DNA from 2 places in the Faecalibacterium wellingii genome. Region 2 is predicted to be linked to the other one. Evidence: predicted binding sites of a transcription regulator. Region 2 holds the regulator's gene; the other holds the start of a gene.
What was found. Region 2 encodes NrdR, which represses ribonucleotide reductase genes. Its sites were predicted from a motif close to CACNANATNTNGTG; they were not measured.

Region 1 (15,862 bases), 1.2 Mb from region 2:
TACGCCGCCGCCATTTTTGGCGGTGTTGCCGGTGATGGTTACACCCTTGCCCAGTTTGAGGGTGCCGATGTTGTAGATGCCGCCGCCATTTTCGGCACCGATGCCCTTCTCATTCACAGAGCCGGAGCCATTGTTGGTGATAGTGGCAGAACCGATGGTCAGGTCACAGACCGTCTGTTTGGTGTAGATGCCGGAACCGGCGTTGTCCTTGATGGTAACCTTAGCACCCTCTTCAATGGTACTCTTGATTTTGCCGTTGCCCTGGAAGAAGATACCGGGGTTGGTGGCGGCACTGCCGGCTTTTTTGCCGTTGCTCTCAACATCCAGCGTGCAGGTCTTGTCCACATTGAGCACGCGGGTCCAGACGCCGCTATAGCCGTTATTGGTAGCTGTCAGGGTAGAGTCATCGCTCATGTCGATACGCCATGCCGAGATGCCCCAATAACTGTTGTTGTCAAACAGGACATTAGAATCGTTTTGAATCGTGAAGTAAGAGCCGTTGGAACCGCTGCCGGTGCTGTTGATGACCTTTACATCACTGTCATCTACCGTTACATAGAAGGTGCCGGTAAAGCCGGAACGGTTATTGTCGGAGGTGAAGGTGGAACCGCCGGTAATATTGCAGTTGTAACCGCCGTCACCGCCGTCCCATTCCAAAGCATCCTGCTTATAGTTCTGGATCGTCAGGTTGGAACCGTTCTGAACGTTCAGCTTATTGTTGGAACCGAAATAGATGGCATGGGTATTATCGGCAGTACCTGTGCCGTCCATCGTCATGACGGTGTTGTCCAGCGTGAGGGTAGCATTCTTGCTGGCGCTAATGGTCATCCAGTTCCATTCGGCAGTATACGGTGTGCTGCCGACACCCTTCATCTCAACCTGCATATCCTTGAAGGTCAGGTCTGTGCCCCACAGAGCGATGCCATCCTTTTTAAAGGTGAGCTTGGGCTTGACGGTGGTCTCTTCTACAGTGCCGTCATCCTTTGTTTTGGTGGTCGTGGTTGTGACACCCTGGATGGTCAGTTTTTTACTTATGTTCATTCCATCGGTCTCGGTGTCTTTGGTCACTTTAATGATATCGCCGCTCTGGGCTGCTTTGACGGCTTCGTCAAAGCTCTTATAGCCCTGACCGTTAATGGTGGCAACAGTGTCGTCTTCCGCAGGAGCAGTGGGCGCAGCCGGAGCTGCTGCCAGCGCGGCAGTCATCAGCACCGGAGCCTTTGCTGCAGGCGCTTCTGCAAGGACTTTATTCTCAACGGCAACTTCCTGCTTGGACTCGTCAGCAGGATTCTGCTTGGACTCGTCAGTGGACTCCTGCTTGGCTTCGTCAGTGGACTCCTGCTTGGACTCGTTAGTGGACTCCTGCTTGGACTCGTTAGTGGACTCCTGCTTGGACTCGTCAGTGGACTCCTGCTTGGACTCGTCAGTGGACTCCTGCTTGGACTCGTTAGTGGACTCCTGCTTGGACTCGTTAGTGGACTCCTGCTTGGACTCGTTAGTGGACTCCTGCTTGGACTCGTCAGTGGACTCCTGCTTGGACTCGTTAGTGGACTCCTGCTTGGACTCGTTAGTGGATTCCTGCTTGGACTCGTCAGTGGATTCCTGCTTGGACTCGTCAGTGGACTCCTGCTTGGACTCGTCAGTGGATTCCTGCTTGGACTCGTCAGTGGATTCCTGCTTGGACTCGTCAGTGGATTCCTGCTTGGACTCGTCAGTGGACTCCTGCTTGGTCTCATTAGTGGACTCCTGCTTGGTTTCGTTGGTAGCAGGAGCGTTCTCAGCGGAAGGCTCAGCCGCAGGGGCAGGTGTTTCCACCGCAGGAGCAGAGCTGGTTGCCTCAGTGCCCGCAGATTCTGCATTTGCTGCCAGAGGGCTTGCCGCAACACAGGCGGTCAAAGCCAGAGACATTGCCGCTAGCTTGAATTTTTTGTTCGTCATGATCACTCTCTCCTTCCAGATCTTCACATGTTATAAAAGGGACATAAACCGTACCGGCCCTCATTGACCGATCCCGGAGTTTATGCTTGTGATTTGGGTATATCACACTTTTGGGAGCCTGTCAACAAGGGGGAGAGTGCTTGAAAAAACGCTGAAAATTAGACAGAGTGCCTAAAAAGTACAGGTATAATTCTAACAAATGACACAAAAAGACGGGAAAATGGTAGAATATGGAAATTTGAACGGAACGGTTTGAAACGCTTTTGAAACGGTAATGAAACAGTGCTGAGACGGTACTGTGATGCTGCTGTGACGGCTTGAGACGGTGCTGTTGCAGAACCGCCGGAAGAACAAAATGTGAAACATTTGTGAAAAAGTGCGGAGCGCCCGGAAACCGGCGAAAAAAGAAACCGCCGCACAAAACGCTGCGCAGCGGTTTCGGGATGTGGGGTACAGTTTGCATTCAATGTTCTGCACGCCGGCGTCTTTCAGGCTGTGGATGTTTTTGCTTTGGCGAAACTGTACAAAGAAAGGCTTGAAAGTTTGGCATCCCTGCGTGAATGGCCCTGAAAACGGCGTGAACGTCCGTTGTGCAAAAAGAAAAGAGCTGTTATACTGAAAAAAAGAGAAACGCTTTACGACCAAAGGAGGAAACACCATGCTGCAAGAAATTTCCCGCCGAAAATTTATGGAACTGACCGGTGCCGGAGCGCTGCTGCTGACTTCTGCCGGGATGATGACCGGCTGCTGCAGAGAATACCCGACCTTATTTGGCGAGTGGATCGACATGGGCGATCTGCGGATAAGATTTTCCAGAGCGTTTTATATCCAAGTCCCCGAAGATGGTACAGCGTTCGGCTGCACGGTCAAAATAAAAGCAAAAGACGCCGCGCAGACCATTACATTGAAAAAAGATGATTTTACGATAGTGGTCAACGGAACGGAACTGAAAGATTATGCTTTAAATGTTCAGTACGGGAATAATGTGCCGAACGAGATCCAGTTCACGGGAGATAAAGACTTTCTCGTCTATGGCTATAATGCCGATATCAAAACCAATGAGCAATTAAATGAAATTATAAAAGAATTTAAAATGCAGGCAACATTCCAGCATAATGGAAAGCGCGTCAGCGCCGTGACCGTCGAGGGCGAGGTTTTTGAAGGAGGTTCGTAAAACAAAGATCCCCCGTCAAGTGGCTTTTCCGGCCACTTGATGGGGGAATTTTTTTCAGTGCTGTAATTGTTTGTCCAGCCAGTTACCGATGTCCGCAAACACTTCCTGCTTGTTCGTTTCCACCAGCAGCTCGTGCCGGGCACCGGGGTACAGCTTGCATTCAATGTTCTGCACTCCGGCGTCTTTCAGGCTCTGGATGGCGCGGCGCACGCCCTTGCCCTGTTCGCCCACCGGGTCGGCGTCACCGGCAAGGAAGAGCAGCGGCAGGTCTTTGGGCATTTTTGCAAGGAAGGCCGGGTCGTGCAGGCGCAGGATGCCGCTGAACATGCTGTAGTAGGCGTTCAGCGTGAAGGTAAAGGTGCAGCGCTCGTCCGCCAGATATTTGTCCACCTCGGCGGGGTCGCGGTTGAGCCAGTCGTGGGTGGTGCGGCCCTCCAGCCCCTTGTTGTAGCCCAGAAATGAGGTGTGCGCCACAAAATTGCTGCGGTAGTGCCAGCCATGAAAGACCGCCAGCACCCGGCAGAGGGTCTTGGCAAACTGCACCAGCGCTTTGGGCTGGAAGCCGGTGCCCATGATGATGGCTCCATCCAGCTCATGGCCGTATTCGCACAAATACTGCCGGGCATAAAAGGAACCCATGCTGTGGCCCAGCAAAAAATAGGGTACTCCCGGGTAAAGCTCTTTGGTGCGCACCGTCATGGCGTGCAGGTCGGCCAGCACGGCGCGGTTGCCGTCCGGCTCGGCAAAATAGCCGTAATCGTCCCTGGTGCGGATGGAGCCGCCATGACCCAGATGGTCGTGGCCGGTGACCAGAATGCCCCGCCCGGCAAGATATTCTGCCAGCGGCTTATACCGGTCGATGAACTCCACCATGCCGTGGGACAGCTGCAGAATGGCTTTCACCTCGCCGTCCGGCACGCAGCGGAAGGCGTGCAGCGACCGCCCCGGCACGGTGGACGGGACGGTGAAATCGATCATCTGGCTCATGGCAGAGCCTCCTTTTTGCGTTTTTTACAGGGCGCTGATCTTGCGGCGGCAGGCCGGGCAGATGCAGTAGCCTGCAAACTGCACCGAGGCTTCGTCCACCTCGCCGCAGAAATCGCAGCTGCCGGCGGGACGGTGCTTTTTGAGCACGATGGAATCCCCATCCACAAAGATCTCGAGCTTGGTGTCGGTGTCCAGATGCATACTGGTGCGCAGCTCCTTGGGCAGAACGATGCGGCCCAGCGCATCGATGCCGCGGACAATTCCGGTACTTTTCATAGTATTCTATTCTCCTTTATCCTTTTCCTTTTCCTGTGATAGCCAATCTGTGACACAATAGGAAAATTGTTCCAGTGGCGCTATGCTCAGTATACAAAAAAGAACAGCGTTCGTCAATGATTACGTGCTATTTCGACAAAAAATAACCTTTTACGCAGAAAAGTAGAGAAAATAAGGCCGGGCAGACAAAAGAAAAGGCTGTCATGCATTGTGCACGACAGCCTTGGATCGGATCGATCAGTTGAATTTGAAGATCTTGCGCAGCTGGCGGTAGACGCCCAGCGTGAGCTTGTCGCCGCCGGGGAACTTCAGGTCGGTCAGACCGCCCAGATTGTAGCGCACGGCGCGGTAAACGCCGGTGCTTACGTGGTCCTTGAGGTACTGCCACAGCCCGGTGCGCTTGGCCTTTGCCTCGTCGCTGCCGTCCAGCAGCAGGAAGATGTCGCTCACGGCCATCATCACGGACAGATAGTGCACCATGTAGGCATGCAGACGTCTCTGATTCTTCAGTGCGTCCAGATCCTGACAGTCGATCATGTGCCGGGTGACCCGCAGCTGCTGATCCACCCGCTTGACCATGATGCTCTCGTTCACGCTCTGGTCGGCACGGCCGATGAAGTAGCGGTACAGATCCAGATCCATGTAGTACATGCTTTTGACGTAGGGCAGGGGCTGGTAGACAAAGATGTTGTCCACATAGAAGGTGTGCTTGGGCAGCACCATGCCGCACTTGCGCAGCACCTCGGTGCGGTACATCACCGAGTGCATCAGGATGTTCTGGTCCGGGCGGAAGTGGCCCACATGGGTCCAGTTGAACAGGCGGTTCTGGGGGAACACATTGGTGTAGCGCACGGTCAGGGTGGTGTTGTCCTCCACATGCTCGTACACGTAGTTGCAGATCATCATGTCCGGCGCGGTGCCGCGGGCCACCAGAGTGGTCAGGCGGGCCAGAACCTTTTTCAGGGCGTCAGTGTCCAGCCAGTCGTCGCTGTCCACTACCTTATAGTACAGGCCGGTGGCGTTGCGGATGCCCTGATTGACGCCCTCACCGTGGCCGCCATTTTCCTGATGGATGGCTTTGACGATGGTGGGATATTTGGCGGCGTACTCGTCGCAGATGGCGGGGGTATCGTCCTTCACGGAACCGTCGTCCACAAGGATGATCTCGGCCTGCTCTCCGGCAGAAAGCAGGGTCTCGATGCAATGGCGCATATATGCCGCCGAGTTGTAGCACGGAACGGCAAAGGTGATGAGTTTCTGCTGCATAAGATGATTGCTCCTTTTTCTATCAACAGTCGGCGCACAAAAAACCGCCGGACATGGAGTTATGTGCTCCTATTATATCATTTTCGCGCCTGAAAAGCTATCATTTGCAAAAAAATTACTTTTGACATTTCGTGCTTTTTGCTGAAAAACGGGTTCTGTGCCCGCGCAAAAGCCCGGCTTTTATGGTATACTGATAGAGTTTTGAAAAGCACGGCGCAGAGAACTGCCCATCAGATACAACGGAGGGACCCATGGAAAACCCGCACAGCATCTTGAAAAAAGTTTTTGGCTACGACAGCTTCCGCCCCGGGCAGGAGGAAATCGTCAGCCGCCTGCTTGCCGGGCAGGATGTACTGGCGGTGATGCCCACCGGTGCGGGCAAATCCATCTGCTATCAGGTGCCGGCGCTGCTTCTGCCGGGAATCACCATCGTGGTGTCGCCGCTGGTCAGCCTGATGAAGGATCAGGTGGGGGCGCTGGTGCAGGCCGGTGTGGCGGCGGCTTTCCTGAACAACAGCCTCACCGACAACCAGAAGGCCCTGATGCTGCGCCGCGCCCGGGAGGGCTGGTACAAGATCATCTATGTGGCGCCGGAGCGGCTGGAAATGCCGGGCTTCCAGCGGTTTGCGCAGGAACGGACCATCAGTATGGTGACGGTGGACGAGGCCCACTGCATCAGCCAGTGGGGACAGGACTTCCGCCCCAGCTACCTGCGCATCAAAGCCTTTGTGGACAGCCTGCCCAGCCGTCCGGTGGTGGGTGCATTCACGGCAACGGCTACCGCCCATGTGCGGGACGACATCCGGGAACAGCTGGCCTTGCAGAAACCCTATGAGGTGACCACCAGCTTTGACCGTCCGAACCTCTATTTTGAGACCCGGCGGGCCCTGCCCAGCCAGAAGCCGAAGGAGTTGCTGGATCTTGTGCTGAAAGAGGGCAGCAACGCGGGCATCGTCTACTGCAGCACCACCCGGCAGGTGGATGAGACCGCCCGTCTTCTGCAGAGCAGGGGCATCCGGGCTGCGGCTTACCACGCCAAGCTGGACGCGGATATCCGGCGAAAGAATCAGGACGATTTCCTCTACGACCGGGTGCAGGTCATGGTGGCCACCAATGCCTTCGGCATGGGCATCGACAAGCCCAACGTGCGGTTCGTGATCCACTATAATATGCCCAAGGATCTGGAAAGCTATTATCAGGAGGCCGGGCGTGCAGGCCGCGATGGACAGCCCGCCCGGTGCACGCTGCTCTATTCCGGCACCGATGTGCGCACCATCCGGTTCTTCATCGAGAAGGAAATGGAGGCAGACAACGGCCTGCCCGCCGATGTAAAGGCCGAAGCGGCCCGCAAGGCGGAAGAGCGGCTCAAGTATATGACCTTCTATTCCACCACGCAGGACTGCCTGCGTGGCTTTCTGCTGCACTATTTCGGCGAAGCGGCACCCAAAAAATGCGGCAACTGCTCCTGCTGTCTGGCTGCAGAGCAGGAAGCCCAGCTGCAGGTGGAGTATTCCCGCCGCCGTGCGGCAGACAATGCAAGACGGCTGAGCGAGAAGCCGCGTCGTGCCAGAACGACCGCTGGAGAGCTGAGCGAGTTCGACCAGAAGCTATTGAACGCGCTGTATGCCCAGCGCAAGCGGCTGGCCGGAAAGCAGAATATCCCGGCCTTTATGGTGTTCAGTGATGCCACCCTGCGGGAGATGGTGGAGAAAAAGCCGCGTGATATGGATGAATTGATCCGAATCAACGGTGTTGGTGAGCACCCGGCGATGATGTACGGCAAGGACTTTCTGCGGGTGATTATCCGCGAAGTTGGCAGCCGGGAATAAAACATAAAATAAGAGCGCTCTGCTTTTCCACACTTGAAACCGAACTTGTGGAAAACAGAACGCTCTTTTTGTTTTGATCATTTTTCCATGGTATGGGTGGCGAATACCTTTTCGTCCTCCCACCACACGGGCTCCCCGGCGGCAAGGGTCTTTTTCACATCCAGCAGACGCTGGTTGCTGCTGCCCCGGAACCGCAGGGAGATATCGTGCTTGGCTTCAACAAATTCGCCGTCCACCAGCACATCCATCAGGCTCAACAGCTCGTCGGTGGCTTCGCACCGGGCAAGGCTTGGCTCTTTGCCGGTCAGCTGCTCCCATGTGTAGCCGGAATAGCACCACACCGTTTTGTTGGGGTACAAGGCCTTGAAGTTGCGCACAAAGGGCAGCAGCTCCCGCTGATTTTCCGGCTCCATGGGTTCGCCGCCCAGCAGGGAAAGGCCCGCGATATAGTCCGGCTGGCAGGATGCAAACACCTCATTGCGGGTGGGTTTGTCGAAGGGCTGACCGTAGTCAAAGTCCCACGCCACGGCATTGAAGCAGCCGGGGCAGTGGTGGCGGCAGCCGGACACGAACACGCTGGTGCGCACCCCCGGGCCGTTGGCGATGTCATAGTATTTGATGGTTGCGTAGTTCATAATATGATTCCTGTACTTTACAAAGAAATGGAAGCCTGCCGCTGCGGCCCTTCCGGTGAAAATACGTTTGGAGCGGCCCGCAGGCCGCTCCAAACGTGAAATAGAAAAAATTTTCCGCTGTTATGCCCAGAACGAAGTGGAGGGCATTGAATCGTAATTACAGATGCAGCACGCGGTCCTTGATCTCCTGCGTGCGGCCCTGATTCCAGAACTGGGTGCCGATATAGCCGCAGGTGCGGCGGGCAACGTTCAGCTTGTTCTGGTCGCGGTTGCCGCACTTGGGGCACTCCCACACCAGCTTGCCGTCATCCTCCACGATCTTGATCTCGCCGTCATAGCCGCAGACCTGACAGTAATCCGACTTGGTGTTCAGCTCCGCATACATGATGTTGTCGTAGATGAACTGCAGCACACTTATGACGGCTTCCAGATTGTCCTGCATGTTGGGCACTTCCACATAGCTGATGGCACCGCCCGGAGACAGGCGCTGGAAGTCGCTCTCGAACTTCAGCTTGGTGAAGGCATCGATCTGTTCCGACACATGCACATGGTAGCTGTTGGTGATATAGTTCTTGTCGGTAATGCCGGGCACGATGCCAAAGCGCTTCTGCAGGCACTTGGCGAACTTGTAGGTGGTGGATTCCAGCGGGGTACCATAGAGGGAGTAGTCGATGTTCTCGGCCTTTTTCCAGGCGTTGCACTTGTCGTTCATGTGCTGCATTACGCTCAGAGCAAAGGGCTTTGCACCGGCATCGGTGTGGCTCTTGCCGGTCATATACTTCACGCACTCATACAGACCGGCATAGCCCAGACTGATGGTGGAGTAGCCGCCGAACAGCAGCTTGTCGATCTTTTCGCCCTTCTTCAGTCGGGCCAGTGCGCCGTACTGCCACAGGATGGGTGCGGCATCGCTGGGGGTGCCCAGCAGCCGCTTGTGCCGTGCCTGCAGTGCGCGGTGGCACAGGGCCAGACGCTCGTCGAAGATCTTCCAGAACTTCTCAAAGTTGCCCTTGGAGGAGAGCGCCACGTCCACCAGATTGATGGTGACAACACCCTGATTGAACCGGCCGTAGTACTTGGGCTTGCCGGTCTCGGGGTCCACATAGGGGGTCAGGAAGCTGCGGCAGCCCATGCAGGTGTAGCAGTGGCCTTCGCCGTTTTTGTCCACCTTGAGCTCCAGCATCTTCTTCTCGGAGATATAGTCGGGCACCATGCGTTTTGCGGTGCACTTGGCGGCCAGCTCGGTCAGGTAGTAATAAGGAGTGCCGGGACGGATGTTGTCCTCTTCCAGCACATAGATCAGCTTGGGGAAAGCGGGGGTGATCCACACACCGGCCTCGTTCTTCACGCCCTGATAGCGCTGGCGGATGGTCTCCTCGATGATGATGGCAAGGTCTGCCTTCTCCTGCGGATTGCGCGCCTCACCCAGATACATGAACACGGTGATAAAGGGGGCCTGACCATTGGTGGTCATCAGCGTGACCACCTGATACTGGATGGTCTGCACACCGCGGTTGATCTCGTTGCGCAGGCGGCGCTCCACGATCTCCTTCTTGCGCTCGGCAGAAACGTCCAGACCGGCCATTTCCACTTCTACCTCAGCGGCGATCTTCTTGCGGGAGACGTCCACAAAGGGGGCGAGGTGGGTCAGGCTGATGCTCTGGCCGCCATACTGGTTAGATGCCACCTGTGCAATGATCTGGGTGGCGATGTTGCAAGCGGTGGAGAAGCTGTGGGGCTTTTCAATATAGGTGCCGGAAATGACGGTGCCGTTCTGCAGCATGTCCTCCAGATTCACCAGATCGCAGTTGTGCATGTGCTGGGCAAAGTAGTCAGAATCGTGGAAGTGGATCAGACCCTCCTGATGGGCCTTGACGATCTCCGGGTCCAGCAGCAGACGGGCGGTCAGATCTTTGGAGATCTCACCGGCCATATAGTCGCGCTGCACGCTGTTCACGGTGGGGTTCTTATTGGCGTTCTCCTGCTTGACCTCTTCGTTCTGGCACTCGATCAGGCTCAGAATGCGCTCATCGGTGGTGTTGGTCTGACGCTTCAGGCTCTGGATATAGCGGTAGGTGATATAGTGACGGGCGATGTCGTGGGCTTTGATGTCCATGAGCTGGTTCTCCACCATATCCTGAACCTCTTCCACGCTGACGGCACGGTTCAGTGCCTGACACTGGTCAGTCACATCTGCCGCGATCTGGGTAATCTGATCCTTGGTCAGACGGCTCTGGCCGCCGACCGAATCGCTGGCCTTGGTAACAGCGGTGATGATCTTGGTGATATCAAAGGGGACCTCTGCACCGTTGCGTTTGATGATCTTCATCGGCTCTCCTCCTTGTAAATAAAAGCACAGTGTGAACGGGTACCTCTTACAATAAGAGATACCCGTCTGCGCGCACGATATCCAACAAACTGAATGTAGCTCTATTCTATCACTATCTAGTGGCAAGTCAAGAAAAATACCACTACATTTTGCGTTTTGGAGTTTTAGCCAAAATTCATGGATAATTTTCAGGATAAAATCTGAGCCAAGACCTCTTGACAACGCACACCCATTTCCATGGTGTAATATCGCAAAATATTATACGGAGAAAGCTTTATAATACATTATATAAATAAAAAGGGCACTGAGCTGCGGCGCAGTTTTTCCTGCGGTTTGCTGCTGTTTTGGGGTGAACGCAAAAAAGAATGGAAAAAATCTGTCAAAAAGTGTTGACAAGGAGGCGGGGGTGTGGTATTATACTTGAGCGCCAAGCGCTGAGGCAAAAGAATGACTTCCGAAGCCACAGCAGGAAGCCCTTGAAAAGAACCAATAGACGCTGAAAAAAGTTCCAGTTTGTTCTGAGAAACTTCTTGAGCGTCCAAGTTCAGAAAGTTCAAAAGCTTCTAAAAAATAAGGCTTGACAAAAAACCACTTCGGTGGTACAATAAACAGGTCGTCAGCCGCAAGGCTGAGGCGCACAGGACCTTGAAAATTGAACAATATCGAAAAACTTGTAAGGAACCTTTATGTGTTTGGAAAAACACTTAAAACAATTCCAAAAGTAATTCACACAGGACGCAAGCGATTGCGTGCTGAGCGAACAAGATTTAACACTTTTAAGTGATAAATATCATTTATAAAGAGTTTGATCCTGGCTCAGGACGAACGCTGGCGGCGCGCCTAACACATGCAAGTCGAACGAGCGAGAGAGAGCTTGCTTTCTCGAGCGAGTGGCGAACGGGTGAGTAACGCGTGAGGAACCTGCCTCAAAGAGGGGGACAACAGTTGGAAACGACTGCTAATACCGCATAAGCCCACGGCTCGGCATCGAGCAGAGGGAAAAGGAGTAATCCGCTTTGAGATGGCCTCGCGTCCGATTAGCTAGTTGGTGAGGTAACGGCCCACCAAGGCGACGATCGGTAGCCGGACTGAGAGGTTGAACGGCCACATTGGGACTGAGACACGGCCCAGACTCCTACGGGAGGCAGCAGTGGGGAATATTGCACAATGGGGGAAACCCTGATGCAGCGACGCCGCGTGGAGGAAGAAGGTCTTCGGATTGTAAACTCCTGTTGTTGGGGAAGATAATGACGGTACCCAACAAGGAAGTGACGGCTAACTACGTGCCAGCAGCCGCGGTAAAACGTAGGTCACAAGCGTTGTCCGGAATTACTGGGTGTAAAGGGAGCGCAGGCGGGAAGACAAGTTGGAAGTGAAATCTATGGGCTCAACCCATAAACTGCTTTCAAAACTGTTTTTCTTGAGTAGTGCAGAGGTAGGCGGAATTCCCGGTGTAGCGGTGGAATGCGTAGATATCGGGAGGAACACCAGTGGCGAAGGCGGCCTACTGGGCACCAACTGACGCTGAGGCTCGAAAGTGTGGGTAGCAAACAGGATTAGATACCCTGGTAGTCCACACCGTAAACGATGATTACTAGGTGTTGGAGGATTGACCCCTTCAGTGCCGCAGTTAACACAATAAGTAATCCACCTGGGGAGTACGACCGCAAGGTTGAAACTCAAAGGAATTGACGGGGGCCCGCACAAGCAGTGGAGTATGTGGTTTAATTCGACGCAACGCGAAGAACCTTACCAAGTCTTGACATCCCTTGACGATGCTGGAAACAGTATTTCTCTTCGGAGCAAGGAGACAGGTGGTGCATGGTTGTCGTCAGCTCGTGTCGTGAGATGTTGGGTTAAGTCCCGCAACGAGCGCAACCCTTATGGTCAGTTACTACGCAAGAGGACTCTGGCCAGACTGCCGTTGACAAAACGGAGGAAGGTGGGGATGACGTCAAATCATCATGCCCTTTATGACTTGGGCTACACACGTACTACAATGGCGTTAAACAAAGAGAAGCAAGACCGCGAGGTGGAGCAAAACTCAGAAACAACGTCCCAGTTCGGACTGCAGGCTGCAACTCGCCTGCACGAAGTCGGAATTGCTAGTAATCGTGGATCAGCATGCCACGGTGAATACGTTCCCGGGCCTTGTACACACCGCCCGTCACACCATGAGAGCCGGGGGGACCCGAAGTCGGTAGTCTAACCGCAAGGAGGACGCCGCCGAAGGTAAAACTGGTGATTGGGGTGAAGTCGTAACAAGGTAGCCGTAGGAGAACCTGCGGCTGGATCACCTCCTTTCTAAGGAGTCAGGCGAAAGAGCGACATCAAAGATGACGATCTTTCGGACAGGTTTGAACGAGTAGAGTAGATATTGTTCGATTTTGAGGGCCCTGAAAAGGGAACTCAATTCCTAATGTGGGGGTTTAGCTCAGCTGGGAGAGCACCTGCTTTGCAAGCAGGGGGTCAAGGGTTCGATTCCCTTAATCTCCACCACATGGGCCAATAGCTCAGCTGGCTAGAGCACACGACTGATAATCGTGAGGTCGATGGTTCGAGTCCATTTTGGCCCACCATGTGATGGAAATCAAAGTACCGGGAGACCGGGCTTTGAGCAACATCACCAAGACGTACCTTGAAAACTGAATAATAACTGCGAAACAAAGATTATAGTAAGTTCTTTTTTAAGAAATATTACAATTTCAAAAGGAAGGGTAACAATAATCTTCGTTGGCAAGAGAGAATCAAGAGGATACCAAATGTTCTTGAAAGAACGTTTGAAAGGTCAAGCGAACAAGGGCGCAGGGCGAATGCCTTGGCACTGGGAGCCGATGAAAGACGTGATAAGCTGCGATAAGCTTCGGGGAGCTGCAAATAAGCATTGATCCGGAGATTTCTGAATGAGGAAACTCACCTGGGTTCATACTCAGGTACGTTATACTGAACTTCAAAATAGGTATATCGAGGGAACCGCCTGAACTGAAACATCTAAGTAGGGCGAGGAAGAGACATCAAACGAGATTCCGTAAGTAGTGGCGAGCGAACGCGGAAGAGGGCAAACCGAGAGTAGAAATACTTTCGGGGTACGGAGCGCATTTAGGACTTAAGTTGTTAACCGAACGGCATGGGAAGGCCGGTCAGAGAGTGTGAAAACCACGTAGGTGAAAACGACAAGAGCCGAGCGAATTCCAGAGTACGGCCAGACACGTGAAACCTGGTCGGAATACGGGGGGACCACCCTCCAACCCTAAATACTACCCAGTGACCGATAGCGTATAGTACTGTGAAGGAAAGGTGAAAAGCACCCCGGGAGGGGAGTGAAAAAGAACCTGAAACCCTGTGCCTACAAGCACCTAGAGCGCGTCAAAGCGTGATAGGGTACTTTTTGTAGAACGGTCCGGCGAGCGATTGTATGCAGCAAGGTTAAGGACTTAAGGTCTGGAGCCGAAGCGAAAGCGAGTTTGAAAAGGGCGTTAAGTTGCATATAATGGGCCCGAAACCGGGTGACCTACCCATGGTCAGGTTGAAGTGGAAGTAAAATTCCATGGAGGACCGAACCGACCTCCGTTGAAAAGGCGGCGGATGAACTGTGGGTAGCGGAGAAATTCCAATCGAACCCGGAGATAGCTGGTTCTCCCCGAAATAGTTTTAGGACTAGCCTCAAGTTAGATACCTGGAGGTAAAGCACTGAATAGCCTAGCGGCCGAGAGGTTAGCGAAGCTTATCAAACTCAGAATGCCAGAGTATTGATGCTTGGGAGTCAGACAGTGTCAGATAAATGTCATTGTCAAAAGGGAAACAGCCCAGATCTACAGCTAAGGTCCCAAAGTCAGGTTAAGTGGAAAACGATGTGAAGATACGCAGACAACCAGGATGTTGGCTCAGAAGCAGCCACTCATTCAAAGAGTGCGTAATAGCTCACTGGTCGAGCGTCTTTGCGCGGAGAATTTAACGGGGCTAAACCTGACACCGAAGCTTAGGCAATACAGCAATGTATTGGGTAGGGGAGCGTTGTATACGCGGTGAAACAGTAGCGTAAGCGGCTGTGGAGTGTATAGAAGTGAGAATGCCGGAATGAGTAGCGCGAATGCAGTGAGAATCTGCATGGCCGAAAGCCTCAGGTTTCTGGAGGAAGGTTCGTCCGCTCCAGGTTAGTCGGGAGCTAAGGTGAGGCCTAACGGCGTAGCCGATGCACAGACGGTAGAGATTCCGTCACCACCAAAAGAGTTAAGCACAGGGACACATATGAAGTCTCGGAGCCGGGTGTTGGTTCCGGTAGCGATCGAGGGAAGTTAGTACCGAAGTCCGGGATGGAAGATGGCGAGAAAAGCTGTGTGTATTTCTGCGGTGCCCGTACCGCAAACCGACACAGGTAGGTAGGAAGAAGATTCTAAGGCCAACGGGAGAAGGGTTGTTAAGGAACTCGGCAAATTGACCCCGTAACTTCGGGAGAAGGGGTGCTGCAGCAATGCAGCCGCAGAGAATCGGCCCAAGCAACTGTTTACCAAAAACACAGGTTTGTGCTAAATCGAAAGATGACGTATACGAGCTGACGCCTGCCCGGTGCTGGAAGGTTAAGAGGAGATGTGCAAGCATTGAATCGAAGCCCCAGTGAACGGCGGCCGTAACTATAACGGTCCTAAGGTAGCGAAATTCCTTGTCAGGTAAGTTCTGACCCGCATGAAAGGCGTAATGATTTGGGCACTGTCTCAACAGCCCGCCCGGCGAAATTGTAGTACCGGTGAAGATGCCGGTTACCCGCGACAAGACGGAAAGACCCCATGGAGCTTTACTGTAGCCTAATATTGGGTTTCGATGTTGCATGCACAGGATAGATGGGACACTGGGAAGCAGGTGCTTTGGCGCTTGTGGAGTGGCCGTTGGGATACCATCCTTGCGATATTGGAATTCTAACCTGCGCCTTTGAATCAAGGCGGGGGACATTGTTAGGTGGGCAGTTTGACTGGGGCGGTCGCCTCCTAAAGAGTAACGGAGGCGTTCAAAGGTTCGCTCAGCTTGAACGGAAATCAAGCAAAAGAGTGCAAACGCAGAAGCGAGCCTAACTGCGAGACTGACGGGTCGAGCAGTAACGAAAGTTGGAGTTAGTGATCCGGTGGTATGTGAGTGGAAATGCCATCGCTCAACGGATAAAAGTTACCCTGGGGATAACAGGCTGATCTCCCCCAAGAGTCCACATCGACGGGGAGGTTTGGCACCTCGATGTCGGCTCATCGCATCCTGGGGCTGTATTCGGTCCCAAGGGTTTGGCTGTTCGCCAATTAAAGCGGTACGCGAGCTGGGTTCAGAACGTCGTGAGACAGTTCGGTCCCTATCTGTCGTGGGCGCAGGATATTTGATGGGAGCTGTTCCTAGTACGAGAGGACCGGAGCGGACGTACCTCTGGCGCACCAGTTGTTCTGCCAAG
Region 2 (15,862 bases):
CCTCGCTGCGGCAGACGATAACAGCCGGCGGCTGCTGACGAAACAGCTGATCCAGTGCTTCGTAGCGTTTTTCGGCCGAAAGGCCGGACAGAAAGTTCATCTCTGCCAGACCCATGATCTGCAGGCGCAGCTTATCAAAATAATCGTAATAACCCGCCAGAAACAGACCGGGACGGTTGACCTCAGCGATCTCCACACAGATCTGATCCAGTTCCTTTGGCGTATAGACAACTTCCATACTGACACGGTCGGTCAGCGTTTTGAGCGAGACATTGAATGTGCCCATCCTTGTTTCCTCCTGTGCTCCCTTTTGCCGTGCAGCACCGCCATTCCGCCGGGCGGGCACAGCATTCTTTCCTTTTATTATAATAGAATGATTCCTAAAAAACAATACAGCCGCTCTTTCTTTTTCCTTTGCCGGAAAGAAACCTACGCAGCAGCGTGTCCATACACTTTATTTTTACATTTTTCTTACTTTTACACGGATTTTACATTCCGCGGATTTTGGATTTTACATTGCAACAGTATACTCTCAGACAGGAGAGAACCATCAAAACACGCAGGATGCTCTTTCTGTAAGCAGAGCGCCGCTGTTCCGGCGGTGTGCACTGCGGGTGAAAGCAGCTTCTGAAATCAAAAGTGAGGAAATCTTTATGACCATTTTCAATGTCTTTTCCCTGCTTGGCGGCCTTGCCCTGTTTTTGTTCGGCATGGACATTATGGGCAAGGCCCTGGAAAAGCAGGCCGGCGGCCAGCTGCAGAAGATCCTGAGCAAGCTGACCGATAACCCCCTCAAGGGGTTTTTCCTTGGCCTGTGCGTCACCGCTGTGATCCAGAGTTCCAGCGCTACCACCGTTATGGTGGTCGGCTTTGTCAACAGCGGCATCATGGAACTGCATCAGGCCATTGGCGTCATCATGGGCAGCAATGTGGGCACCACCGTCACCAGCTGGATCCTGAGCCTTTCCGGCCTGCAGGGTGACAGTCTCCTCATCAATCTGCTCAAACCCACTTCTTTCAGTCCTTTGCTTGCATTTATCGGCATTTTGCTGTATATGTGTAAGAGTGAGAAGAAAAAGGGCGTCGGCACCATCCTCATCGGCTTTGCCGTGCTGATGACCGGCATGACTGCCATGTCCAACGCCGTCCTGCCCCTGCAGAACGAGGCATGGTTCACCAGCCTGTTTACCCGCTTCTCCAACCCCCTTCTGGGCGTTCTGGTGGGTGCCCTTGTCACCGGCATCATCCAGAGCTCCAGCGCCAGCGTCGGCATCCTGCAGGCATTGAGCGCCACCGGCGTCATCACCTACGGCAGTGCCATTCCCATCATCATGGGCCAGAACATTGGCACCTGTGTCACCGCGTTGATCTCCTCTGTGGGCGCCAACAAGAATGCACGCCGTGCTGCCATGGTCCATCTGTACTTCAACATCATCGGTGTAAGCATCTTCCTTGTCGGTTTTTACGGCCTGAATACGGTCTGTCACTTTGCTTTTGTGAACACCACCATCGAGGCATGGGGCATCGCTGTGGTGCACTCGGTGTTCAATATCGTGGCAACGCTGGTGCTGCTGCCCTTCGCAAGCCTGCTGGAAAAGCTGGCCATCCTCACCATTCCGGATTCGCCGGAAAAGGAAAGCTTTGCGCTGCTGGATGACCGCCTGCTGAACACCCCTGCCGTGGCTGTGGAGCGCGCCCGCTCTGCTACGGCTGAGATGGCAGAGCTTGCCCGTGTGGGCGTGATGCAGGCCATGAGCCTGACCCATGAGTGGAACGACACACTTGCGCAGAAGGTCCGTGATGAGGAGACGCAGGTAGACCGTTACGAGGACGCTCTCGGCACCTACCTTGTCAAGCTTTCCAGCCGTGAGCTGAACCACACCGACAGCCAGAGCGTGAACACCCTGCTGCACACCATCAGCGATTTTGAGCGTATCAGCGACCATTCCGTAAACCTGCTGGAATCCGCCGAGGAGATGCACACCAAAGACATCCAGTTCTCGCAGGATGCCCGGGACGAGCTGCAGGTGCTGGAAGATGCCGTGCAGGATATCCTGAACCGCACCACCGATGCTTTCCATAAAGGCGACCTGCATCTTGCCAGCAAGGTGGAACCGCTGGAAGCCGTGGTCAATGAGCTGGTGCGCGCCATCAAAGCCCATCATATCGCCCGCCTGCAGGCCGGCAACTGCTCCATCGAGTACGGCTTTGTTCTGGATGACCTGCTGACCAACTATGAGCGCGTGTGCGACCACTGCAGCAATGTTGCCGTTGCACAGATCGAGGTCGCACAGGACAGTTTTGATACCCACGCTTACCTCAACGAGCTGCGTCACGGCAGTGACACCAAGGAAAGCGAGGAATTCCATCGTCGTTTGGACCGTTACCGTGAGCGCTATCTTTTCCCTGAAAATCAGTCTGCGGAGGATTTTGATAAATGATCTATATTGTGGAAGACGATGCCGCCATCCGGGAGCTGGAGCAGTATGCCCTGCAGTCCAGCGGATACGAGGTGGCCAGCTTTGAGAGCTCGGAGCCCTTCTGGCAGGCCATGCACGCTGCAGAGCCGGAGCTGGTGATCCTGGACGTGATGCTGCCCGGTGAGGACGGCTTCTCTATCCTGAAAAAGCTGCGCAACACCCCTTCCCTGCGGCGGCTGCCCATCATCATGGTCACGGCCAAGTCCAGCGAGCTGGACACGGTGCGCGGGCTGGACTGCGGCGCAGATGATTACATCACAAAGCCCTTTGGCATCATGGAGTTTCTGAGCCGGGTGCGTGCTGCCCTGCGCCGCTCGGCTCCGGAAGCACGTCCCAATGTGCTCAGCTTTCACGAGATCCTGCTGGACAATGCCCGTCACAACGTGACTGTGAGCGGAACGCCGGTAGAGCTGACCTACAAGGAGTACAGCCTGCTGCGTTTGCTGCTGGAGAACACCAATCTGGTGGTGACACGCGAGACCATTCTGCAGGTGGTGTGGGGCACCGACATTTCGGTGGAGAGCCGTACTGTGGATATGCATATCCGCACCCTGCGCAAAAAGCTGGGGGATGCCGGCAAATACATCTGCACTGTGCGCAAGGTGGGTTATAAGCTGACCGATGAAGAGGAGGCCGGTGAAGAATGAAGCTGCGCAGCATGGAAGAAAAGATCAGCTACCGACTGTTTCTGATGGGTTTCTTTGGTCTGTTGTTTACAGCGGCACTGTGTATCTTTGTGTTTCATAAAGCCTTTACTGCACAGGCATGGACCGGCCTTGAGCGGGAGGCGGAACTGGTCAGTGCCGGATACGATCTGGTGCAGGATCCGCAGCAGCTTACTTCTTTTGTTTCCAATGATCTGCGCATCACTCTGATCTCGCAGGATGGCAGCGTGCTGTTTGAATCCGCCACGGATCAGCCCATGGAAAACCATCTTTCCCGGCCGGAGATCCGGCAGGCCATGGCCAGCGGCATCGGCCGGGATATCCGGGACTCGCAAACTATGGGGTATGAGACCTACTATTATGCAGTGCTGCTGCCGAACGGCGAGATCCTGCGCACTGCACAGGACGCCGAAACTGTGTGGTCTATCTACGATTCCTCCATTCCCGCCATCGTGCTGAGCTGTGTTGCGCTGATGCTGGCTGCCGCTGTGCTGGCCACCCTGCTGACGCGTGCGCTGGTGCAGCCGGTGCTGAGCATGACCGAAGACCTTGACCATATTCAGGACAATGTGCCCTACAAAGAGCTGATCCCCTTTGCAGAGAGCATCCATTCTGACCGCATCCTGCGCGAAAACAATGAGAAGATGCGGCAGGAATTCACCGCCAATGTCAGCCATGAACTCAAGACCCCTCTGACCAGCATTTCCGGCTACGCCGAGCTCATTGAGACCGGCATTGCAAAGCCGGAGGATGTGCCGGGCTTTGCGCAGAAGATCCATGTGGAAGCCAGCCGCATGATCCAGCTGGTCAATGATATCCTGCAGCTTTCCAGTCTGGACAACGCAAGCGAGACCGGCTCGGAGCCTGAAATGGAAACGGTCGATCTGCTGAACGTTGCAAAGGAGTGTGTGGAGCGTCAGAAGCTGAATGCCCGCCGGGCTTATATCTCGCTGACCTGTCTGGGGGAGAGCGCTCTTGTACACGGCAACCGTCCCCTGCTGGATGAGCTGTGCCAGAATCTGTGTGATAACGCCATCCGCTACAACCGGCCCGGCGGAAAAGTGCAGATCACCACTGCCTGCAATCGGGACGGCCATTGCACCCTGACTGTGACGGACAATGGCATCGGCATTCCGAAAGAAGCACAGACCAGCGTGTTTGAGCGCTTCTACCGTGTGGATAAGAGCCGCAGCAAAGCGACCGGCGGCACCGGTCTGGGACTGGCGATCGTCAAGCATATTGCGCTGATCCATGGCGCCCGCATCAAGCTGGAAAGTCAGGTGGATGTGGGTACCACCATTACCGTTACTTTCCCGACTGCAAACTGAGAAGCAGTAGCTTCTGCGCTATTCCGGTAAAAATCTCACGACTGTCTGTAATTGCGGACAGTCGTTTTTTATTGTGATCTTCTCTCTGCCCACACCATACTGCAACGCGCTGCGCTGCTGCAGATGCACAAGGTCTATCCCCTGCTGCCAGAAACTCTGCACGGTCTGTGTGCACAGCCGGGCCAGCTGAGCGCACTGTGCGGCACCGGGCTGCGGGGTTTCATCTCCACGCTGGCAGTCCAGACGCAGGCGCACCGATTCTCCTTTTAACGTGACCGAAACGCTGCACCGGCGGATCGTCACCGGTTCTTCTGCAAGCCAAAGCGTATGCGTCCCGTACATCCCGGACAGAAGCTGAACCACTGCCGTCTGCTGGGCGTCCAGCTTGATGCGCTGCTCCCCTTTCCGGAAAACACTTGTTCCGGCAGCGGAAAGCTCCTCATCTTGCAAGGTAAGCTGCGGCCAGAACATTCCATCCCGATGCTGGTACAGGCGCGGCATCCGGCCCGATTCCTGCTTCAATTCATTCAGGAGTCTGTCCGGAAGCCCTTCTGCAGCTTCAAGCTGTTTTTCCAGTTCTTCCGTGGAAACTGCAAGGATGGAAGCTTTTGCCGCCGCACGCCCCCGCCCGCTTTCCAGAACGATGGACTCATAGGCAGAAAGCAGTTCTTCTGAGGTGTTCTCACTGATTATGAGAAAGTCGCACAGGCGATAGTCTGCCTTCTGCGGCAGCTTTTTTTGCACGGATGAAAGTGCCTTTTCCAGCGTACTTTCTTCGGCCAGCCGCATCTGCATTGCAGCTGACGCTTCGGATGCATCCGCAGATGCTTCCGGTGCCTGATACAAAAGCCCGACTGTCACCGTTGCCTCGTTTTGTGCAAGATAGAGTGCTCTTACCATGCTTTTCTCCGTGGTCTCGCAGCGGAGAAACAGCAGGCACCAGCCCGCCAGCAAAAGCATGCCGGTCAAACGCAGGAGCCGCCGCCTCATCCTGCTGCTCCTTTCCTGCAGTTTGTGGCTTTTTTCCACAGCTTACCTGCCGCTGCGCAGAGGAAGCCGATACGGAAAACAGCGCAGGTAAGCCAGATCAGAAGCAGGAGCGCATCCATACGTGAGAAGATGCCCACGCTCCATGCACGCAGCAATTCCTGCTCCGGATAGTCCGTTTCGCCAAACACAAGGCAGATGCCGGCGGCAAGACACACCTGTGCAAAAAAGGTCAGCCACGGCAGAAAAAGAACGCGGCGCGGCGCAGGTTCTTCTATCAGAAGGGGCCAGAGCAGATACTCCGCGTACAGCGGTACACGCGGCAGCCGGGCCAGCTGCACTGCATCCGGTTCCAGCAGATGGGACCATTCCATCTGGCCTGCAATGCCTGCCAGACAGAGCCCCTCCCCCAGCAGCACAAACCACCACAGCACCCTTGCCGGGGCATCCCAGCCGGAAAGTGGAATGCGGCATCCCACCCAGAGCAGCAGCGGGAGCAAGCCGATCATTGCCATGGAATGAAACTCCTGCCGACAGACGCTCTGCGCCTGCATTGCCGTCCTGAACGCCTCTGCCAGAAGTCCGAGGACCGCAGCAAAAAGCCAGACCTGCCGCACTGCCGTCTGCTGCCAGCAGACGCACAGCACCGCGCTGATCCCGGTCAGCAAAAGTGCCCCGAGCCCTCCATAAAGAAGCATCCCGCGCAGGGAAACGCCCGGTTCAAGGCCTTCTGCCAGAGCTGCCGTCCATACACTCAGTGCCAGTGCGGAAAAAGAGAGTTTCTTCTGCCCTTGCATTCCTTTTCCTCCCGTCTTTGCCAAATGTTAAAGCCCTTCTGCGAAAGGCGGCGGTAGTTGCGGCGGATCACGCCATCCTCTGCCATGGGTCGCTGCGGAAACGGGTGCGCCGCCAGATACGGTACCTGCAGACAGGCCGTGCCGGAAAGGCTGAGCAGAAACGCAAAAAAAGCCCCCGCAAGACCCACCGGCCCGGCAAGACCTGCAGCCAGCACCACGCCCAGACGCAGCAGCGTCGCAGGCTCGTACAAAGAGGGCGTGACGAACACCGCAATGGCCGTGATGCTTGCCACAAAGATCACCGGCGTGCTCATAAGCCCGGTGGCAATGGCGGCATCCCCAATGATGAGGGCCGACACCAGACTGACCGAGTGCCCCAGCGACTGAGGCATCCGCAGACCCGCTTCCCGGATGACTTCCAGAATAAGCATGACCAGCAGCATTTCTGCAAACAGCGGCAGCGGCGTTGCCTTTTCTGCCGCTTCGATCCTGTACAGCAGCTGCGGCGGGATCAGCTCCGGCAGATAGACCGCCAGACACACGAACACCCCCGGCAGAAATACGGTCAGATAAAACGAAATATATTTCAGGACGCGCAGAAAAGAGGAAAACACCGCGGTGGATGCATAATCATCCAGACATTCAAAGTTTTCGCAGAAGAGGGCCGGAAGCACCATGGCGGAAGGGCTGCCATTGACCAGAACCACGATTTTTCCCTCACAAAGCTTTGCTGCCGCCACGGCGGGCCGCTCGGTATAGCTCACCGGCGTGAACAGCCGCGCCTTGCCCGGCAGCAGCCACGGTACAAAGTAGCTGGAATCCAGCAGAAGCTCCGGTTTTGCCGCCGCAAGCGTTTTGCGCACACGCTGCACCATAGCAGGGTCTGCTTTGTTTTTACAGTAGCAGATGGCATATTCCGTCCGCATTCCGGTGTCTGCCTGTGCCGCTTCCTGTACCAGCTGTTCGCTGCGGATGAGCCGCCGCAGCAGGCTCAGGTTGACCCGCAGCAGATCGGCAAAGCCCTCGCGGGAACCGCGCAGATTTCCTTCGCCCGAGGGTTCGCCCACCGAGCGGAACTTGAGCCCCTGCACCGAGAATGCAATGCCCTTTGCGCAGCCGTCCAGAAGCAGCACCGCCATACCTGCTGTCAGCCGTTTGGTCAGCTCGTCCATATCCTCTACCGGCGCATTCTCTGCCGGAAAAGCCGAGTCGTGCAGGATCAGCTCGTAGGCCTGCATCCCGGTGCAGCACTGTCCGGGCTGCACCGGCGGGGCCTGGCGGCTGGCCGCATCCAGCAAAAGCGTCCAGAGCGAATCCAGACTGGCCATGCCGTCAAACAAAAGAATGACGGCTTTGCAATGATAAATCGTGATCTCTTTGGCATAATAATCCGCAGAAGGGCCAAACATCCGGTCCAGTGCCGCCAGATTTGCCGACAGGTTCTGTGATAACTGCTGCATCCATGTCCACTCCTTTGCACAGCAGTATGCCCGTATGATGCACATTCCATTCCCTTTGCAACCGACAGGAGGTCTTGTTTTTGAAGCTTCTGATCTGCCGAACCATCATCATTTATCTATGCGTTCTGTTTGCCATGCGGCTGATGGGCAAACGCCAGCTGGGTGAACTGCAGCCGGAAGAGCTGGTGTCCACCATCCTCATTTCCAATCTGGCGTCCATCTCCATCGAATCGGAAGAGGTGCCCATCACATCCAGCCTCATTCCTCTGTTCCTTATTGCGGCACTGGAACTGCTGGGTTCTGTGCTGAGTTTCCGCAGCCAGAAATTCTTCAATTTTCTATCCGGCAGGCCCAAAACGGTCATTCTGGATGGAAAGATCGACCAGAACGCTCTGCGGATGCTGCGCCTGACCACCGCCGATCTGATGGAGGCGCTGCGCGGCAAAAACATCTTTGACCCGCGTGAGGTCTCCTACGCCGTGATCGAAACAAACGGGACCCTCTCGGCGGCCCTGCGGCCGGAGAAAGAACCTGTCCGACTTTCCGACCTGCAGATCAAGGTAAACCATGCCAACGCGATCATCCCCTTTGTGCTGGACGGTCAGGTGCTGGAGGATAATCTGCGCTGGTGCGGCAAAGACCGCGAATGGCTGGAGCGGACTGCACAGGCCAACACCCTGCTGCCCGAGGAGATTCTGCTGTTGATTGGCAGCGAGACCGAAGACTATTTTCTGTTAAAAAAAGAGGATCGCCATGGAAGCGGTCCCCGGTGAGGTGAGTGGATGAAGCGGATCTATGCGTGTATCGCCATCGTGGCCGTGCTGCTGGGTGTGGCTTTTTACAGCAGCTGGAAGGTGCAAAGCTTTGCCGAAGTGATCTCGGCAGACCTTGACGCAGCTGCCGAGGCCATCCGCAATGCGGATCATCCTGCTGCGCGGCAGGCCCTTGCCGATGGTGCCGCCCGGTGCGACCAGATGCGGACAAGCATGAATCACCTGCTGCGCACTGCAGATTTTACCGAACTGGAAGCCGCCCTGCGCGCTGCGGACGGCCATCTGGAAATGAACGCTCCCGAGGAAGCCTTTGGTGAGCTGCGGCGCGCACAGGTACAGGTGGAAACGCTGGAATGGCTCTCCCATCGGCTGGTATGACAAAAGCACCGGAACTGTGCCTGTTCGGACACAGTTCCGGTGCTCATAGGGTCTATTCTGTTATTTCTGTGGTTCCCTGCGGTCGCCCATCAGCTTCTGCAGCTCATTGAAAAAGCTCTCCACATCAGCGAACTGGCGGTAGACGGAGGCAAAACGGACATACGCCACCTCATCGATCTTTTTCAGTTCCTGCATGGTCAGCTCACCAATGCGCACACTGGGGATCTCACGGTCGTAGGAGCTGAGCAGGGTCTGCTCAATGCTGCTGACCGCCCGCTCCAATGACTCATAGCTGACCGGGCGCTTGGCGCAGGCACGCACCATGGCATTGAGCAGCTTCTGCCGGTCAAAGGGTTCCCGGGAGCTGTCCTTTTTGATGACCACAAGCGGAACAGTCTCCACGACCTCATAGGTCGTAAAGCGCATGTGGCAGCTGAGACATTCGCGGCGGCGGCGGATGCGTTCGCTGTCTTCAGTGGGGCGGGAGTCGATCACTTTGGATTCCTCAGCTCCGCAATAGGGACATTTCATGTTCTGTTCCTCCTGTCCGGTCTGACCGGGCTGTGTTTTTATGCTTTGGTCTTGGGTTTGCGCTCGCTCCACAGCACCCACGCAGAGGTGGAAACGCACAGCGAAGTATACACACCGCTGATCATGCCCATCATCAGCGGGAACGCAAAGGTAAAGATGCTGTCCAGACCGTACAGCTTTGCCACGACACACATAACACCCAGTGCCATTACCGTGGTAATGGTGGTGATGAGGGTGCGGCGTGCAGACTGATTGACCGAGCGGTTGACCAGCTCTTCAAACGAGGCTTTCTTGCCCATCAGGGTGCGGTTTTCACGGATACGGTCGTAGACCACAACGGTATCATTGATGGAGTAGCCCAGAATGGTCAGCATGGCTGCAATGAAATTGCCGTCCAGCGGAGTGCGCAGCAGCACAAAGGTGCCAAACACCACCATCAGGTCGTTCACCAATGCCAGCACCGCCATCATGCCGCCGGTCAGGCCGCCGATGTTCTTGAAGCGCAGGGCAATGTACAGCAGGATCAGCACCAGCGCGAACACCACAGCCACCAGACTCTTCTGCAGGAACTTGATGCCCATGGCAGCGCTGACATTGCTCAGGGACAGCTGCTCAAAGTGGTTTTCCGGATAGCTCTCGTTCAGGCTGTCCAGCAGGTCGGCCACCTGTTCCGTGGTCACCGTCTCGGTACCGGGCATGGAAATTTTCAAGGTCTGGTCGCCGGTGGCAACGTTCTCGCCGGTCTGCAGGGTCAGGCCGGTGCTGTCCAGTGCAGCGGAAGCCGTTTTCTGCACATCCGCCGTGGTAAAGCTGCCCTCGTAGCTCAGGGTGATCATGGCACCGCCAGTGAACTCGGTATCCAGATGGACGCCGAACACCACAGCGCACAGCACGATGGCTGCCATCAGGCAGGTGGAAATGGTCAGGAAGCGCTTGCGCAGGCCCACAAAATCGATGGGCTTCTTTTCTGCCGTTTCCTTGCCGGGCTTTTCAGCGCCGTAAAGCCAGGGGTTGCGCAGTGCCTTAATGGAAGCTGCGCCGCGGATCATCACACGGGTAGCAAACACGCCAAACACAAAGTTCAGCAGCACACCGGTGAGCAGCGTATAGCCGAAAGCATAGATCGTACCGGCAGTGGACGGGCCAAAGGCAAAGAATACAAAGTGCAGTGCCTTGGCAAACAGGCCGTCCGAGGGGCCGAAGGCACCCATCAGCACGACCGCCACGATAACGATGGTCACATTGCCGTCAATGATCGGCGTCAGACCGCGGGCAAAGCCGCTCTTGAGTGCACCGTCCAGCGACTTGCCGTTTTTCAGCTCTTCCTTGATGCGCTCTGCGGTGATAACGTTGGCATCCACACCCATGCCGATGGCCAGAATGATACCGGCGATACCGGGCAGGGTCATGGTGAAGCTTTCAAACACCGGGAAATAACCGGACACGAACGCCAGCGTTGCCGCCACCTGACCGGCCAGTGCCATGCAGGCCAAAAAGCCCGGCAGGCGGTACAGGATGGTCATAAATACCACGATCAGCGCAAATGCGATCAGACCGGCCAGCACCATGGCGCTCAGGCTGTTTTCGCCCAGGCTGGGGCTGACGGTAGAGTAGCTGTCCACAGTCAGTGCAAAGGGCAGTGCGCCGGAGTTGATCTGGCGGGCCATCTTGACGACCTGCTCCTGCGTGAAGGGATTGGATGCCGAACTGGTGATGATGGCAGAACCATCGGTGATCGCAGTGTTCACGGTTGCGGTGCTCACGTTCTCGTCATCCAGCCAGATGCTGATGGTGCCCTTGGACGCGGCCAGCCGGGTGGTCGCGTCGCCGAATGCCTTGGCACCGTCGTCCGTAAACTTCAGAGAGACGAAATACTCCGATGCACCCCCGCTGGTCACAGGGCCATACTGGGCTGCGGCACTCTCGATCATGGAGCCGTCCAAAATCAGCTCACCGTCGGCACTGCTGCCCTCCCGGAAGGTGAGGTACGCGGTGGTGCCGATCTCGTCGATCGCCGCTTCCGGGTCAAAATCTGTCTCACCGGACTGCCACGGAAACTCGAGGATCAGGCTGTCGGAGGTGTTGTCCACATACAGCTCATAGTCGGTCACGTTCAAAGCGACCAGACGGTTCTCAATTACAAGCTGCGCAGCCTCCAGCTGTTCTTCGGTGGCATCGTAGCCATCCGACGGCACAAAGGTGACGTTTACGCCGCCCTTGATATCCACACCGAAGCGGATATCCTTTGCGCCCTTGATGTAGGTCGTGGTCGTATCGCCATACTTGGCATACACGCCGAAGAAGGCAGTGTAGACGAACACTGCGATCAGCAGCACTGCGGCGACAAGATGCCATGCTTTGCCTTTTGTTTTCATAAAATTCAGGGAACCTCCAAAAGCAGCGGCGCAGACAGCCGCTGCCCGTATTCTGGTACAGACCCGCCTTCTGCGGGCCGTCTTTCTTCCGCAGGGCAGCCGTCATGCCGGCTTTCCTGCGACAAAACTCCCCTGACGGCTCAAGCGAGCCGCACAGAGGAGATAAAATCAGGAATCGTTAGATCTTAGTCCGCCTTATCAGCCAGCAGCTTTTCCACGACCGCCAGACGCACGCAGACGCACAGCAGTTCGGATGCCATTTCTACCTCGTCCAGACTGGGATAGGTAGGTGCAATGCGCAGGTGAGAATCCTGAGGATCCTTGTGGTAGGGATAGGCAGAACCGGCACCGGTCAGAGTCAGGCCCGCATCCTTGCACAGACCTGCCACGCGCTTTGCACAGCCGGGCATCACATACAGGCTGATGAAGTAGCCGCCCTTGGGGTCCGTCCAGTGGGCAATGTCGCCGCAGGGAATGAGGTTGTTCTTGAATGCCGTCTTGACGGCATCGAAGCAGGGCACCAGACGACGGCGATGCTTTGCCATGTGGGCCAGAACGCCTTCCTTGTTCTTCAGGAAGCGGACATGGCGCAGCTGGTTCATCTTGTCGTAGCTGATGATCATGACCGAGAAGCGCTTGCACATATACTTCATGCTGCTCTCACTGCAGGCAATGGCAGAGACGCCTGCGCCCGGGAAGGTGATCTTGCTGGTGGAGGTGAACATGAACACACGATCCTCGTTGCCGTACTTCTTGCTCTCGTTCAGCAGCACCGGAGTCTCGATGATCTCATCGGTGAGATGATGGACGATGTAGGCCTCATCCCAGAAGATCTTGAAATCAGGCGCAGCGGTCTTCATCTTCGCAAAACGCTCGATGGTCTCATCGCTGTAGGTGTAGCCATCAGGGTTGGAATACTGCGGCACGCACCAGATGCCCTTGATATCGGCATCCTCGGCCACCAGCTTTTCCACAATATCCATGTCCGGGCCGTTGGGGGTCATCGGCACACTGATGAGCTCAAAGCCAAACTCCTCGGTGATGGCAAAGTGACGATCATAGCCGGGCACCGGGCAGAGGAACTTGCGCTTCTCCACCTGAGACCAGGGGCACGGAGACTCCGGGAAACCAAACACATAGCCGATGTTGATGAGGTTGTACATCAGCTGCAGGCTGGAGTTGCCGCCCACGAACACCTCGCCGGGCTGCACGCCGAATACATCCGCGAACAGCACACGGGCTTCCTGCAGGCCTTCCAGCTCACCATAGTTGCGGGCATCCGTGCCGGCATCGGTGGTGTAATCGTTCATCTTCAGCAGGTCCATGGCCAGATCCATCTGGTGAGGGCCGGGCTTACCGCGGGCCATATTCAGCTTGAGGCCCTTGGCCTGAAATTCTTTGTACTTTGCTTCAAGCGCTGCCTTTTCAGCAGTGAGTTCATCACGGTTCATTGCAAGATAATTTGCCATTGGAAACACACTCCTTTATCGTACTTCCTGTTACCCATTGCGCTGGCGCTGCATCCGAGGGAGCCTTCCTGCCAGGGAACCGACTCCGTACTGCAATCCAGACCTTAATATTATAGTACATTTTCAGCCCGGAAACAAGAATATTAAAGCAAAAAGCCCTGCTAAAAGCAAAAAGCTTTTAAAACAGGGCTTTCACTCCCCTGCTGTGCGCCGAAGCGTCAGCTCAGAGAGGCTTGGTTTTTGTAGCGTTTGCGCACCGCGCCGTATTCCAGATGGGCTTCTCCGCCCTCCACAGTGTCTTCATCCACCGTCACGCGGATGATGGTAGCATCTGTGGGCACATCATACATGATGGGCAGCAGGATGCCTTCCATCACGCTACGCAGGCCGCGGGCACCGGTCTTGCGCTCAATGGTCTTGCGGGCAATGGCATGCAGTGCTTCATCGGTGAATTCCAGCTCCACATTATCCATGCCCAGCAGCTCTTTGTACTGCTTGACCAGACTGTTACGCGGCTCCTTGAGCACACGCACCAGAGCATCCTCGTCCAGATCATCCAGCACGGTAATGACCGGCAGACGGCCGATCAGCTCCGGGATCAGGCCGAACTTGACCAGATCGTGAGGTTCCACCTTGCGCAGCAAAGCGCGCTCGGCTTCGCTGGAGTTATCCTTCAGGCTGCTGCCAAAGCCCAGCGCGGACTTATCCGTGCGGCGCAGGATATACTTGTCCAGACCGTCAAATGCACCGCCGCAGATGAACAGGATATTGGTGGTGTCGATCTGGATGAACTCCTGCTGCGGGTGCTTGCGGCCGCCCTGCGGAGGAACATTGCTCACAGTTCCCTCAAGGATCTTCAGCAGGGCCTGCTGCACGCCTTCACCGCCCACATCGCGGGTGATGGAGGGGTTCTCGCTCTTGCGGGTGATCTTGTCGATCTCATCGATATAGATGATGCCGATCTGTGCCTTCTGCACATCGAAGTCCGCTGCCTGAATGAGCTTGAGCAGGATGTTCTCCACATCCTCGCCCACGTAGCCGGCCTCGGTCAGGGTCGTGGCGTCGGCAATGGCGAACGGAACGCCCAGCATCTTGGCCAGAGTCTGCGCCAGCAGGGTCTTGCCCACGCCGGAGGGGCCCAGCAGCAGTACATTGGACTTCTGCAGCTCCACGTCGCCGCCCTTGCCGCTGAGGATGCGCTTGTAATGGTTATAGACCGAGACAGCCAGCACACGCTTTGCCTCGTCCTGACCGATCACATACTGGTCCAGACCTTCCTTGATCTCGGCCGGGGTCAGGATGTTGATATCCAGACCGTCTGCGGGCTGGATGTGTGCGCGGTTTGCGCCGCCCCGTGCCGGGCGTGCGCTTTTGGGCTGATCCGGCTTATCGGAAAGCAGATCGTGGCACAGGCCGATGCATTCGCTGCAGATGTTGACGCCGGGGCCGATGATCATACGCTCCACTTCGTCCTGATGCTTTCCGCAGAAGCTGCAGACCAGATCCTTTTCATTTTTGTCTCTGCCGGAATTGTTATTTGCCATAGCTGTTTTTCCTTATCCTGGGTAAATTAAATGTCAGCGGCTCAGCGATGGGCAATGACCTCATCGATCAGGCCGTATTCTTTTGCCTGCTGTGCGGACATATAGTTATCGCGCTCGGTATCCAGCTGGATCTTTTCCAGCGGCTGACCCGTGTACTCGCTGAGCATCCGGTTCATCTTATCGCGGATATACACCATGTGTTCAGCGTGGATCTTGATATCAGTGGTCTGGCCGGACAGGCCGCCGCCCTGACCGCCTGCGATCAGCGGCTGATGGATCATAATCTCCGCATTGGGCAGTGCAAAGCGCTTGCCCTTGGTACCGCTTGCCAGCAGGAAAGCGCCCATGGAAGCAGCCATGCCCATGCAGATGGTGGAAACATCGCACTTGATATACTGCATGGTATCGTGGATGGCCATACCGGCGCTGATGGAACCGCCGGGGCTGTTGATATACAGGCTGATATCCTTATCCGGGTCCTGCCCTTCCAGATACAGCAGCTGTGCCACAACAAGGCTGGCCGTGGTATCGTTGACATCCTCACTCAGAACGATGATACGATCGTTCAGCAGACGGGAGAAAATATCGTAGGAACGCTCGCCGTGGGACGACTGCTCTACAACGTAAGGAACAAAACTCATAAAGTTCGCCTCCTGAAATGGAATATAGTATTTGCAAAATTGACCGATACGGTTTCCCTGCCGGTTCTGCCGTATCGGTCAATTTTTACAACCTTTGATTGAAACCGTGCAGCGCGCCGCCAGCTTCAAAGGAGTGCAGCCGACTGATTACTCAGCGTCTGCCGCCTTCTCTTCCTCAGCAGCCTTCTCCACGATGTTTGCGTGGCTCTTGATGAAGTCGATGGCCTTGTTGATGGCCAGATCCTTCTTCAGGTCGTCAACATTGACCAGCCCACGGACCTTGTCCTCTTCCATCTTGTACTGGTCAGCGATGCGCTTGATCTCAGCGGAAACTTCCTCCTCGGAAGCCTCGATGTTCTCAGCAGCGGCAACAGCCTCCAGAGCCAGACGGATCTTGACCTGCTTCTCAGCCTGAGGCATGAAGGAGGCACGGA

Region 1: a site for NrdR is predicted at 10,575-10,588, ahead of nrdD (anaerobic ribonucleoside-triphosphate reductase). Genes of this name have one in related genera too.

The regions. Positions count from the first base shown of each region.
Region 1 covers NZ_CP094473.1:2,591,652-2,607,513, reverse strand. Annotated here, with positions in the region: gene MTP37_RS12325 (right-handed parallel beta-helix repeat-containing protein) at 1-1,938, opposite strand, end outside; gene MTP37_RS12320 (hypothetical protein) at 2,597-3,112, shown strand; gene MTP37_RS12315 (alpha/beta fold hydrolase) at 3,167-4,099, opposite strand; gene MTP37_RS12310 (AbrB/MazE/SpoVT family DNA-binding domain-containing protein) at 4,124-4,375, opposite strand; gene MTP37_RS12305 (glycosyltransferase family 2 protein) at 4,613-5,641, opposite strand; gene MTP37_RS12300 (RecQ family ATP-dependent DNA helicase) at 5,893-7,470, shown strand; gene nrdG (anaerobic ribonucleoside-triphosphate reductase activating protein) at 7,548-8,105, opposite strand; gene nrdD (anaerobic ribonucleoside-triphosphate reductase) at 8,263-10,434, opposite strand; rRNA gene MTP37_RS12285 (16S ribosomal RNA) at 11,228-12,738, shown strand; tRNA gene MTP37_RS12280 (tRNA-Ala) at 12,858-12,933, shown strand; tRNA gene MTP37_RS12275 (tRNA-Ile) at 12,937-13,013, shown strand; rRNA gene MTP37_RS12270 (23S ribosomal RNA) at 13,221-15,862, shown strand, end outside.
Region 2 covers NZ_CP094473.1:1,373,401-1,389,262, reverse strand. Annotated here, with positions in the region: gene hprK (HPr(Ser) kinase/phosphatase) at 1-286, opposite strand, end outside; gene MTP37_RS06705 (Na/Pi cotransporter family protein) at 654-2,441, shown strand; gene MTP37_RS06700 (response regulator transcription factor) at 2,438-3,127, shown strand; gene MTP37_RS06695 (sensor histidine kinase) at 3,124-4,473, shown strand; gene MTP37_RS06690 (hypothetical protein) at 4,492-5,463, opposite strand; gene MTP37_RS06685 (hypothetical protein) at 5,460-6,257, opposite strand; gene MTP37_RS06680 (spore germination protein) at 6,215-7,717, opposite strand; gene MTP37_RS06675 (DUF421 domain-containing protein) at 7,798-8,490, shown strand; gene MTP37_RS06670 (DUF4363 family protein) at 8,500-8,868, shown strand; gene nrdR (transcriptional regulator NrdR) at 8,929-9,399, opposite strand; gene secF (protein translocase subunit SecF) at 9,438-11,774, opposite strand; gene MTP37_RS06655 (PLP-dependent aminotransferase family protein) at 11,960-13,243, opposite strand; gene clpX (ATP-dependent Clp protease ATP-binding subunit ClpX) at 13,462-14,787, opposite strand; gene clpP (ATP-dependent Clp endopeptidase proteolytic subunit ClpP) at 14,829-15,428, opposite strand; gene tig (trigger factor) at 15,576-15,862, opposite strand, start outside.